3 regions of the Bradyrhizobium ferriligni genome follow, and region 1 is predicted to be linked to each of the others. Evidence: predicted binding sites of a transcription regulator. Region 1 holds the regulator's gene; each other region holds the start of a gene.
What was found. The regulator PhoB, encoded in region 1, activates phosphate uptake and scavenging genes when phosphate is short. The targets are predictions, from matches to a motif close to TGTCATNNANCTGTCAT.

Region 1 (3,615 bases):
CAGTACTGGACCCTCTAAGTAGCCTTCGTATCGCGCGTAAACGTTCGGGCGCAAGACCGCGCCCGGCGAGGGCTAAGGGATTCTGGCCGCAGGGATATTTGTCCAGATTGGCTCGCAGCGCCGCTCCAATGATTGGCCGGCGCTACGCGAAGGGAAGAATGCGATGACTGTATTGACCTGGTCCGACGATCGCGTCGAGCAGCTGAAGAAGCTCTGGGAGTCCGGCCTGTCGGCCAGCCAGATCGCGGCGGAACTTGGCAATGTGACGCGAAACGCCGTGATCGGCAAAGTGCATCGGCTCGGCCTCTCCGGCCGCGCCAAGGCACCCTCCACGGCCGCGCCGCGGCAGCGCAAGGCCCGCCCCGCCCAGCACATGATGCGGGTGGCGCGCCCGGTCTCGCGCGGCAACACCGCACTGGCGCACGCCTTCGAGGTCGAGATGGAGCCGGATCCGATCTCCTTCGACAATGTGGTGCCGATGAGCCAGCGGCTGTCGCTGCTCGAGCTCAACGAGGCCACCTGTCACTGGCCGGTCGGCGATCCCTCGAGCCCGGAATTCTTCTTCTGCGGCGGCAAGGCGCTCGCCGGCCTGCCCTATTGCGCGCATCACTCGCGCGTTGCCTACCAGCCCGCCGCCGATCGCCGCCGGCCGTCGGCGAAACCGCAGATCAAGTGAGCACTCGGGAAACCACGGAAGACCTGAAAAACAAATCCCCGCGAAAGCGGGGATTTTTTTGTGGCGCGCAGCCCGTTACATCACCGCCGTCGTCCCGGCGCAGGCCGGGACCCATAACCACGAATGCGTGTTGTTAGAAAGCCGTCCGGCCACGTGCCGATTACACCGGCCGCGGCGTATGGGTCCCGGCTCCCGTGCGCAATTGCGCACTAGGCCGGGACGACACCGTGCTGCGGGCTATGAATCCCGCAACGGCCGTTACGGCTGCGGCTCGGCCTTGGCAAAGCGGTCGTCGAGCGCGTAGCCGGCGCCGCGCACGGTGCGGATCGGATCCTGCTCGCGGCCGGGATTGAGCAGCTTGCGCAGGCGGCCGATGTGCACGTCGACGGTGCGTTCATCGATGTAGATGTCGCGGCCCCAGACGCTGTCGAGCAGCTGCTCGCGGCTGAACACGCGGCCGGGATGCTCGAGGAAGAATTCGAGCAGGCGATACTCGGTCGGCCCGAGATCGATCGGACGGCCGGAGCGCGCCACGCGGCGCTTCTCGCGGTCGAGCTCGATGTCGCCATAGGTCAGCACGGTCGCAAGCCGCTCGGGGCTCGCGCGGCGCAAGAGGCCCTTCACCCGCGCCAGCAGTTCCGGCACCGAGAACGGCTTGACGATGTAATCGTCAGCGCCGGTGGCAAGCCCGCGCACGCGCTCGCTTTCCTCGCCGCGCGCGGTCAGCATGATGATCGGAAGCTGCTTGGTCTCGGGCCGCGCCCGCAGGCGGCGGCACAGCTCGATGCCGGACAGGCCCGGCAGCATCCAGTCGAGCACCACGAGGTCGGGAACGCGCTCCTTCAGCCTCGTGTCGGCATCGTCGCCGCGCCCCACCGTCTCGACATCGTAGCCTTCCGCATCGAGGTTGTAGCGCAACAGCGTCGTCAGCGCTTCCTCGTCTTCGACTACCAGAATGCGTGCGCTCATCGGTTTAAGTTCTTTCTCTGTGGTGATCCGTTGCCCAGACGCAAACCGAAACGCTTAACTTCCTTGAGCATAGTTCCCGCGGAAACGATTTGTCGCGAGGATCGTCCAGTTTCACTCTTGCCGGTTCCGCGCTTGCCGATCATGCCTCAGTTGCCCGGCACCGTGGTGGCAAAAGTGGTCATGTCCCCCTTCGGGCGCTTGTCGGTGATCTGCTGGCCCTCGATCATGTAGAACACGGTCTCTGCGATATTGGTGGCGTGATCGCCGATCCGCTCGATGTTCTTGGCGCAGAACATCAGATGGATGCAGAACGAGATGTTGCGCGGATCTTCCATCATGTAGGTGAGCAGTTCGCGGAACAGCGAGGTGCAGATCGCATCGACCTCCTCGTCGCCCTTCCAGACGTTCATCGCCGCCGGCAGGTCGTGCGCGGCATAGGCGTCGAGCACCGACTTGACCTGCGACAGCACGAGGTCGGTCATGTGCTCGAGGCCGCGGATCAGCTTCAGCGGCTGGAAATCGCTCTCCAGCGCCGCGACGCGCTTGCCCATGTTCTTGGCGAGGTCGCCGATCCGCTCGAGGTCGGTGGCGACGCGCATCGCGCTGACGATCTCACGCAGGTCGATCGCCATCGGCTGGCGGCGCGCGATCGTCAGCACCGCGCGCTCTTCGATGTTGCGCTGCAGATTGTCGATCTCGATGTCGGCGGCGACCACGCGCTTGCCGAGCGCGACGTCGCGACGGATCAGCGCGTCGACCGACTCGGTAATCATCCGTTCGACCAGGCCGCCCATCTCGGCGACCAGGCGGGTCAACTCCTGCAGGTCGCTGTCGAATGCCTTGGCGGTATGTTCAGAAGCCATCGCTTGTCTCCCTCAACCATGTTCCCGGGGATCATGGTTTCGTGTCCTGAATTTTAGCATGACCTGATCGGAAAACCGGTTTCCACTTTTCCGGATCATGCGCCGGTCAACCGAACCGGCCGGTGATGTAGTCCTGGGTGCGCCGATCGCTCGGTGAGGTGAAGATCTTGTTGGTGTCGTCGAACTCGATCAGCTCGCCGAGATACATGAAGGCGGTCTTGTCGGAGACGCGCGCCGCCTGCTGCATGTTGTGGGTGACGATCGCGATCGTGTAGTCCTCGGAGAGCTCCTGGATCAGCTCCTCGACCTTGGCGGTCGAGATCGGGTCGAGCGCCGAGCACGGCTCGTCGAACAGGATCACCTCGGGGCGCACCGCCACGGTGCGCGCGATGCACAGGCGCTGCTGCTGGCCGCCGGAGAGCGACAGGCCGGAGGCGTTCAGCTTGTCCTTGACCTCGTTCCACAGCGCGCCGCCGCGCAGCGCCTTCTCGACCCGGTCGTCCATCTCGGACTTCGAGATCTTCTCGTAGAGGCGGATGCCGAAGGCGATGTTCTCGTAGATCGTCATCGGGAACGGCGTCGGCTTCTGGAACACCATGCCGACCCGCGCGCGCAGCAAGTTGAGGTCGAGCTTGGGGTCGAGAATGTTGGTCTGGTCCAGCATCAGCTGGCCGACCGCGCGCTGGCCCGGATAGAGGTCGTACATCCGGTTGAAGATGCGCAGCAGGGTCGACTTGCCGCAGCCGGACGGGCCGATGAACGCCGTGACGCGGTTGGTGCCGAGCGTCAGGTTGATGTTCTTCAGCGCGTGGTGCTCGCCGTAATAGAAGTTGAGGTTGCGCACCGTGACTTTCGGCGGCGCTTCCGGCAGCGGAACCTGGGGAACGTGGCCCGCGGCAGTCGTGGAGACGGAAAGCTCGGTCATTTTGCGGCCCTTTCGGCACCAAGGATACGCGCGCCGATATTCAACGCGAGCACGGTGAATGTGATGAGCAGCGCACCGCTCCACGCCAGCTCTTTCCAGTAGGCGTAGGGGCTCTGCACGAAGTTGTTGATGGTCACCGGCAGGTTGGCCATCGTCTTGGTCAGATCTAGGCTGAAGAACTG
Region 2 (3,615 bases), on a different contig from region 1:
GCCGGTGTGAGGGCGTTGGTTGGTCACTCGAATGACGCCAACACCACAGTGTCGTCCCGGCCTAGTGCGCAATTGCGCACGGGGGCCGGGACCCATACGCCGCAGCGGGTGCTGAGAACGGGACTCGTTGTCCCAACATCGTTCAACAATCAGCATTTGTGGTTATGGGTCCCTGCTTTCGCAGGGACGACACTGAGTGTGTTGCGCTGTCAGTGGGCATAACTTCGCATTCTCGCGACATCTTTCGTCCGAGCTTTGCATCTCGTTCCGTTTTGCAAAGGAGGCTTGCGCCGTCGGGCAACTCAGTGATTGGCGTTGGCGCCCTGCCCGGCTGAACGGCCTCGCCGCGACAATCAGGCTACGGCGCGATCCAAATCCCAATCACGATGATGGCCAGTGAGACGGCAATGACCAGCATGTCGGTGGTGAGCCAACCGGGCATTCCGTTTGATGGCTGCTCGCTCATGTCCGCGACTCCTTCTGTTCGCGTCGAGCCAATATGCTGGAGCGGACCGGCGCGAACGAGGATGAACTGGTTCACATAAAGCCAGGAAAAAGCGGCAAATTCCGCGTGTTTTAGCGCGCTCAAGTTGCGTCACGCGGTCGATCTGCCGCGCAAGTTTCTGAACATGTTCGACAATGCCGCCGCTTCGGCACAGTCACCATCATCGCGTTCAACGCGCTGCAAGAGGCGGCTGAACGTCACCGGATGCGAGCGCAGCGCCGACCTGCCGCCACGCGACAGGCCGCACATGGCCGACGAAACGGCCGAGGTAGTGGACTAGCCGTCCCGTCCCGCTCCTCACAGCACCTTGCGCTGCGCGAGGTTCTTCATCAGCGCGCCGACGCCGAAGGTCCAGGGCTCGCACTCGTCGCTGCCCCGCATCCGGTTGACCAGCTTGCCGAGCTGCGGCGCGGCGATGGTGACGATGTCGTCGCGCTTGTGGGTGAAACCCTCGCCCTTGGCGTCGCGATCCTTGACCGGCGCGAACATCGTGCCGAGGAACAGCGCAAATCCATCGGGATATTGATGCACGGGGCCGATGGTCTGGGCGACCAGATCGGTCGGATCGCGACTGATCTTGCTGATCGAGGAATGGCCCTCGAGCACGAAGCCGTCTGCGCCCGTCACGGTCAGGCCGACATCCATCTTCCTGACATCCTCGAGCGAGAAGGTCTGGTCGAACAGCCGGAGCAGCGGGCCGATCGCGCAGGAGGCGTTGTTGTCCTTGGCCTTCGACAGCAAGAGCGCCGAGCGCCCCTCGAAGTCGCGCAGATTGACGTCGTTGCCGAGCGCGGCGCCGACGATCTTGCCGGCGGCGGAGACAACAAGCACGACCTCCGGCTCCGGATTATTCCAGGTCGACTTCGGATGCAGCCCGGCATCCATGCCTGATCCGACCGAGGACAGCGTCGGCGCCTTGGTGAACACTTCGGCGTCGGGACCGATGCCGACCTCGAGATACTGGCTCCAGGCATTCTGATCGATCAGCACCTGCTTCAGTTTCATCGCCTGCTCGGAGCCGGGCTTCAGCTTGGAGAGATCGTCGCCGACCAGGCGCACCACCTCCTTGCGGATCGCGTCCGCCGAGGACGGATTGCCGCGCGCCCGCTCCTCGATCACGCGCTCCAGCATCGAGATCGCGAAGGTGACGCCGGCGGCCTTCAGCACCTGGAGATCGACCGGCGCCAGCAGATGCGGCCTGGCCTTGTCGCGGCCGTCGGGCGGGGTGTTGGCGAGGATCGCCTCGAAATCGCCGATCCGCTCGCCGCGCGTGGCGCGCAGCGCGGCCGCGGGATCGCTTTCCTCACAGAGCGCGCTCACCGTCGGGAACCGCGCCGTGACGTCGAACACACCCGTCTGCCCGAACCGCGACGACAGCCGGCCCGCAGGCCTGCGGCAGCCAGACCCGTCCGACCAGCGTGCCGGCGGTGCCGTCCTCCGGCAGGACGTCTTTTGGCGTGAGCGAAATCATCGGCACATCTCCCTTTTTGGTTTTGTCGGCTTGTTAGCACAGTCCGCCCGGCGGCGTGAAACAGCGGTCATGGCATTGTCATAGAGGGGTAACATCGCCCGTCAATGCTGCCGTCCGATCCATCTAACACACTGAAAGACGGACCTTCATGACGACCTCCGCCCTCACCGACGAAATCTCCCGGGATGAAGCCTTGCGGGATGAAGCCTTGCGCGACGAAGCCTTGCGCGCCCGCGTCCATCAGGAGATGGCCGACAGCCTCGACGAGGAACTCGAGCTCGAGCTCGACGACATGAGGCTCGACGAGCTCGACCATGACGGCGCCGCCGGCAAGCCGTCGATCGACCGCAAGTTCTATTTCCGCGAATTGCTGCGCCTGCAGGCCGAACTGGTGAAGCTGCAGGATTGGGTGCAGCACGAGAAGAAGAAGGTCGTCGTGCTGTTCGAAGGCCGCGATTCCGCCGGCAAGGGCGGCGTGATCAAGCGCATCACCCAGCGGCTCAATCCGCGGGTCTGCCGGATCGCGGCGCTGCCGGCGCCGAACGAGCGCGAGCGCACGCAATGGTACTTCCAGCGCTATGTCTCGCATCTGCCGGCCGGCGGCGAGATCGTGCTGTTCGACCGCAGCTGGTACAACCGCGCCGGCGTCGAGAAGGTGATGGGGTTCTGCAGCGACGAGCAGTACGAGGAATTCTTCAACTCGGTGCCGGATTTCGAGCGCATGCTGATCCGCTCCGGCACAGTCCTCCTGAAATACTGGTTCTCGATCACCGACGAGGAACAGGCGTTCCGCTTCTCGATGCGGATCCAGGATCCGCTGAAGCAGTGGAAGCTGAGCCCGATGGACGTCGAGGCGCGGACCCGCTGGGAGCTCTACACCAAGGCCAAGGAGACGATGCTGGAACGCACGCATCTGCAGGACTCGCCGTGGTGGATTGTCGATGCCGTCGACAAGAAGCGCGCCCGGCTCAACTGCATCTCGCATCTCTTGAGCCAGATCCCCTATCAGACGGTCACCCACCAGCCGGTGGTGCTGCCGCCGCGGGTGCGCAACCCCGACTATCACCGCGGTCCGATCCCGCCGGAGATGTACGTGCCGGGACGGTATTGATCGGAGCACGTGCACGCTCTGTCCTCCCCTGCTTTGCGGGGGAGGATCACTAAATCGCGATTGTAGATTGTGAGGCAGCTCACTGGTCCTTTTACGCCCTCCCTCTAAACCAGAGGTTGCTCGCAATTCGCGGGCTAGAAGGAGGCGTACGCTATGTTGAAAGAACATCTTGAAAGCAAAAGCTCGGCGACCGACCAGCCAGAAAGCTATAAGGGTGTTGCGACACATGCCATCCAAACCCTTGACCTCAGCTGGAGCGCGCCTATTCGTTACGGCGATTGCAAGCTGTCCGGCTTCTTGAACGGCACCCTGAACAACGGCCCCACTCTCAGGCTTCGTTCTGACGGAACAGCAGAATTGCTGGCAAAATTTTTCTCGACCGACGACGGTGATGTTTGGGTTATCGATCGTCTCGTTCTTTTAGACATTCACGGGACGGTGCTTTTTCAATTTCCACACCTTTCAAGCCCTGAAACCCAGACCGACAACCAAGTGCTCGATTGGGTAGCCGAACTGAGCTTCCCCGCC
Region 3 (3,615 bases), on a different contig from region 1:
GAGCCTGCGCATTTACAAACCCTGGCTCGACCAGCAGTTCATCGACGAGCTCGGCGGTCGCGCCGAGATGTCGGCGTTCATGACCGCGCAAGGCTTCGCCTACAAGATGAGCGCGGAAAAGGCCTATTCGACCGACAGCAATCTGCTCGGCGCGACGCATGAGGCCAAGGATCTCGAGAGCCTTGCGAGCGGCATCACCATCGTCAACCCGATCATGGGCGTGCCGTTCTGGCGCGCCGATTGCGACGTCAAGGCCGAGAAGGTCGTGGTGCGGTTCGAGGAAGGCCAGCCGGTCGCGCTGAACGGCAAGACGTTCGCCGATCCGGTCGCGCTGTTCCTCGAGGCCAATGCGATCGGCGGCCGCCACGGCCTCGGCATGAGCGACCAGATCGAGAACCGGATCATCGAGGCCAAGAGCCGCGGCATCTATGAGGCGCCGGGCATGGCGCTGCTGCACATCGCCTATGAGCGTCTCGTCACCGGCATCCACAATGAGGATACGATCGAGCAGTACCGCATCAGCGGCATGCGGCTCGGCCGCCTGCTCTATCAGGGCCGCTGGTTCGATTCGCAGGCCTTGATGCTGCGCGAGACCGCGCAGCGCTGGGTGGCGCGCGCCGTCACCGGCGAGGTGACGCTCGAGCTGCGCCGCGGCAACGACTACTCCATCCTCAACACCGAGAGCCCGAACCTGACCTATGCGCCGGAACGGCTCAGCATGGAGAAGGTCGAGGACGCCGCCTTCACGCCGGCCGACCGCATCGGCCAACTGACGATGCGCAACCTCGACATATCAGACACCCGTGCCAAGCTCGGTCTCTACAACAAGACCGGCCTCATCTCGAGCGGCGAAGGCGCGCAGATCTTCCAGCTCGAGAACGACAAGGATTGAGGCGGCAAACGTAAAACTCGGTGTCGTCCCGGCGAAAGCCGGGACCCATAACCACGACCATCAATCGCTGCGCAACGCTGGGGCCACAGCGCGCTTCGACAACGTTACCCTGTGGTAATGGGTCCCGGCCTTCGCCGGGACGACGTGGGAGAGAGTTCGCCTACCTCACCCTGAGCGCATCAAGCAGCGAGCGGAACGCGCGCGCGTAATCGGTACCGGTCTTGCCGATGTCCGGCCCCGCGGAGACCGCGACCGCCGCCTCCGTCACCGCGCCGAGCAGCAGCCGCGCCAGCGGCTCGATCGGCTGCCTGGCGATCACGCCGGCGTCCATCGCCGCTGTCAGCGCGCGTGGAAACTTGCCGCCGAAATGTTTCGCGTCGATCTCGCGCCAGCGTTCCCAGCCGAGCACGGCCGGACCATCGCGCAAGATGATCTGGCCGGTCGGGCCCTTCGAGCAGGCCGCGAAATAGCCCTGCGTGCCCGCCGCCATCGCCGCCAGCGGATCGTTCTCGGCGCGCGAGATGCGGTCGAGATCGGCGACGAGGTCGATTGACACCTGCTCGAACACCGCCTCGAACACCGCCTCCTTGGTCGCGAAGTGATGATAGACCGCGCCCTTGGCGACGCGCGCTCCAGCGGCGATGTCGTCCATCGTCGCAGCGGCAAAGCCGCGCTCGCCAAAAATGCGCCGTGCTGCCTTGACGATGGCGGCTCTGGTTTTCTCGCGCCGTTCGGCCTGGGTTGCCATGGCGCATCTCTAGCCCAGTTCCAGACGCAAGCCAATTGACTTACCGACTCTTGGTCGATAAATACCGACTATCAGTCGGTAACTGGAGAGTGCCCATGCCCTCGCTCAGGACGTTGCAAGCCTTCGCTGACACGGTGGAATCCAACGACCATGTCGGCGCGATCAGGAACTTCTATTCGGTGGATGCCCGCACCCAGGAGAATGACGGCCAGTGGCGGGTCGGCCGCGAGGCGCTGGCAGCGCGCGAGGCGGCGGTGCTGGCCGCGGTCGCCGGCGTCAAGACCACGCGGCTCGGGCCGCTCCTGCTCGACGGCGATCATTCGGCGATCTGCTGGCGCTTCGAATTCACCGGCAAGGACGGCAAGGTTCGCAGCATGGAGGAGGTCGCCTGGCAGACCTGGCGCGGCGAGGAGCTGGTCGAGGAGCGCTTCTTCTACGATCCGCAGCAGATGGCGCGCTGAAATCACGCCGGCCTTGCGGCAATACGCCCCGGCGCGCCTCATTGCGCCGTCATCCGCCGCTACTAGCCTCCGCTCCGATGCGCATGATGCGCAAGGGCGGAGCATCGATCATGATCAAGCAAGTTGCCGGTATGGCCGTCACGCTGGCGTTGTCGGCAGCGCCGGCGTTCGCCCAGACGATCTATCCGATCGATCGCGCCGATATCCTCGTCGGCGCCAAATTCGACTTCAAGGTCGAGCTTCCGGGGGTGGTCGATCAAGCCAAGCTCAAGGTCACGCTGAACGGCGCGGATTATGCCGCGGTGTTCGGCCAAGGCGGCACATTCACCGCGCGCGAGGCTGGCCGGGAGCAGACGGCGCTGTTGCTGCGCGATGTCTCGCTCGCCAAGCCCGGGCAGGTCGCCGTCGAAGTCAGCGACGGCACGCAGAGCCGGAAGGTGACCTGGACCGTCTACGACACCGGGGCACGCAAGGCCAGGAACGTGATTCTGTTTATCGGCGACGGGATGTCGCCGTCGCATCGCGTCGCCGCGCGAATCCTTTCCAAGGGAATTGCGGAGGGCAAGAGCCGCGGCAAGCTCGCGATCGACGACATGCCGCATATGGCGCTGGTCGCGACCGCGGGCTCGGACTCGATCATCACCGATTCGGCGAATGCCGCGAGCGCTTACGCCACCGGCCACAAGGCCGCGGTCAATGCGCTCGGCGTCTACGCCGATCGCACGCCCGATCCGCTCGACGATCCCAGGGTCGAGGCCATCGCGTGCCTCGCCAAGCGCCGGGCGGGCCTCGCCGTCGGCATCGTCACCAACACCGAGGTCGAGGATGCGACGCCGGCTGCGATGGTTGCGCATACCCGCCGCCGCGCCGCCTATGACGCGATCGTCGCGCAATATTTCGACGCGAAGCCCGACGTGCTGATGGGCGGCGGCTCCGCGAACTTCCTGCCGCAATCCTCGTCCGGGTCGAAACGCAAGGACGATATCGACTATCTCGCGCGCTTCCGCGACGCCGGCTATCCGGTCGCGACCACCGCAGGCGAGCTCGCCGCGCTCGCGGCCAAACCGGACACCCGCCAACTGCTCGGCCTGTTCGCCGCCGGCAACATGGACGGCGCGCTCGACCGCAAGTTCCTGAAGGGCGGTGGCGTCAGGAAATTCCCGGAGCAGCCGGACCTGACCGAGCAGGTTCAGGCCGCGCTCACGGTGCTGTCGAAACACGAGGCCGGTTTCTTCCTGATGGTCGAGTCCGGCCTGATCGACAAATACGCCCATCTGCTCGATATGGAGCGCGCGGCCTACGACACCATCATGCTCGACAATGCGGTGCGGCTGGCAAAGGCCTGGGCGAAAGCGCGCAACGACGACACACTGATCCTGGTCGTGGCCGATCACAATCATCCGAACAGCCTGGTCGGTACCATCAATGACGACATGGCGGCGACACCCAACGTGCCGCTGCGCGAGCGCGTCGGCGTCTACGAGAAAGCCGGGTTTCCGAATTATCCGGCGCCG

Region 2: ppk2 (polyphosphate kinase 2) is a predicted target of PhoB. The motif match lies at 2,042-2,058, and genes of this name have one in related genera.
Region 3: AC1VNY_RS40795 (alkaline phosphatase) is a predicted target of PhoB. The motif match lies at 2,138-2,154, and genes of this name have one in related genera.

The regions. Positions count from the first base shown of each region.
Region 1 is NZ_JBXEJO010000018.1:55,812-59,426, forward strand. Features, by position in the region: gene AC1VNY_RS13065 (GcrA family cell cycle regulator) at 164-676, shown strand; gene phoB (phosphate regulon transcriptional regulator PhoB) at 935-1,645, opposite strand; gene phoU (phosphate signaling complex protein PhoU) at 1,792-2,508, opposite strand; gene pstB (phosphate ABC transporter ATP-binding protein PstB) at 2,615-3,433, opposite strand; gene pstA (phosphate ABC transporter permease PstA) at 3,430-3,615, opposite strand, start outside.
Region 2 is NZ_JBXEJO010000015.1:15,688-19,302, forward strand. Features, by position in the region: gene AC1VNY_RS11105 (Lrp/AsnC family transcriptional regulator) at 1-10, shown strand, start outside; gene AC1VNY_RS11110 (hypothetical protein) at 359-589, opposite strand; partial or broken gene AC1VNY_RS11115 (fumarylacetoacetate hydrolase family protein) at 803-1,976, opposite strand; gene ppk2 (polyphosphate kinase 2) at 2,224-3,087, shown strand; gene AC1VNY_RS11125 (DUF6294 family protein) at 3,241-3,615, shown strand, end outside.
Region 3 is NZ_JBXEJO010000121.1:1,737-5,351, reverse strand. Features, by position in the region: gene argG (argininosuccinate synthase) at 1-892, shown strand, start outside; gene AC1VNY_RS40805 (TetR/AcrR family transcriptional regulator) at 1,053-1,640, opposite strand; gene AC1VNY_RS40800 (nuclear transport factor 2 family protein) at 1,736-2,101, shown strand; gene AC1VNY_RS40795 (alkaline phosphatase) at 2,212-3,615, shown strand, end outside.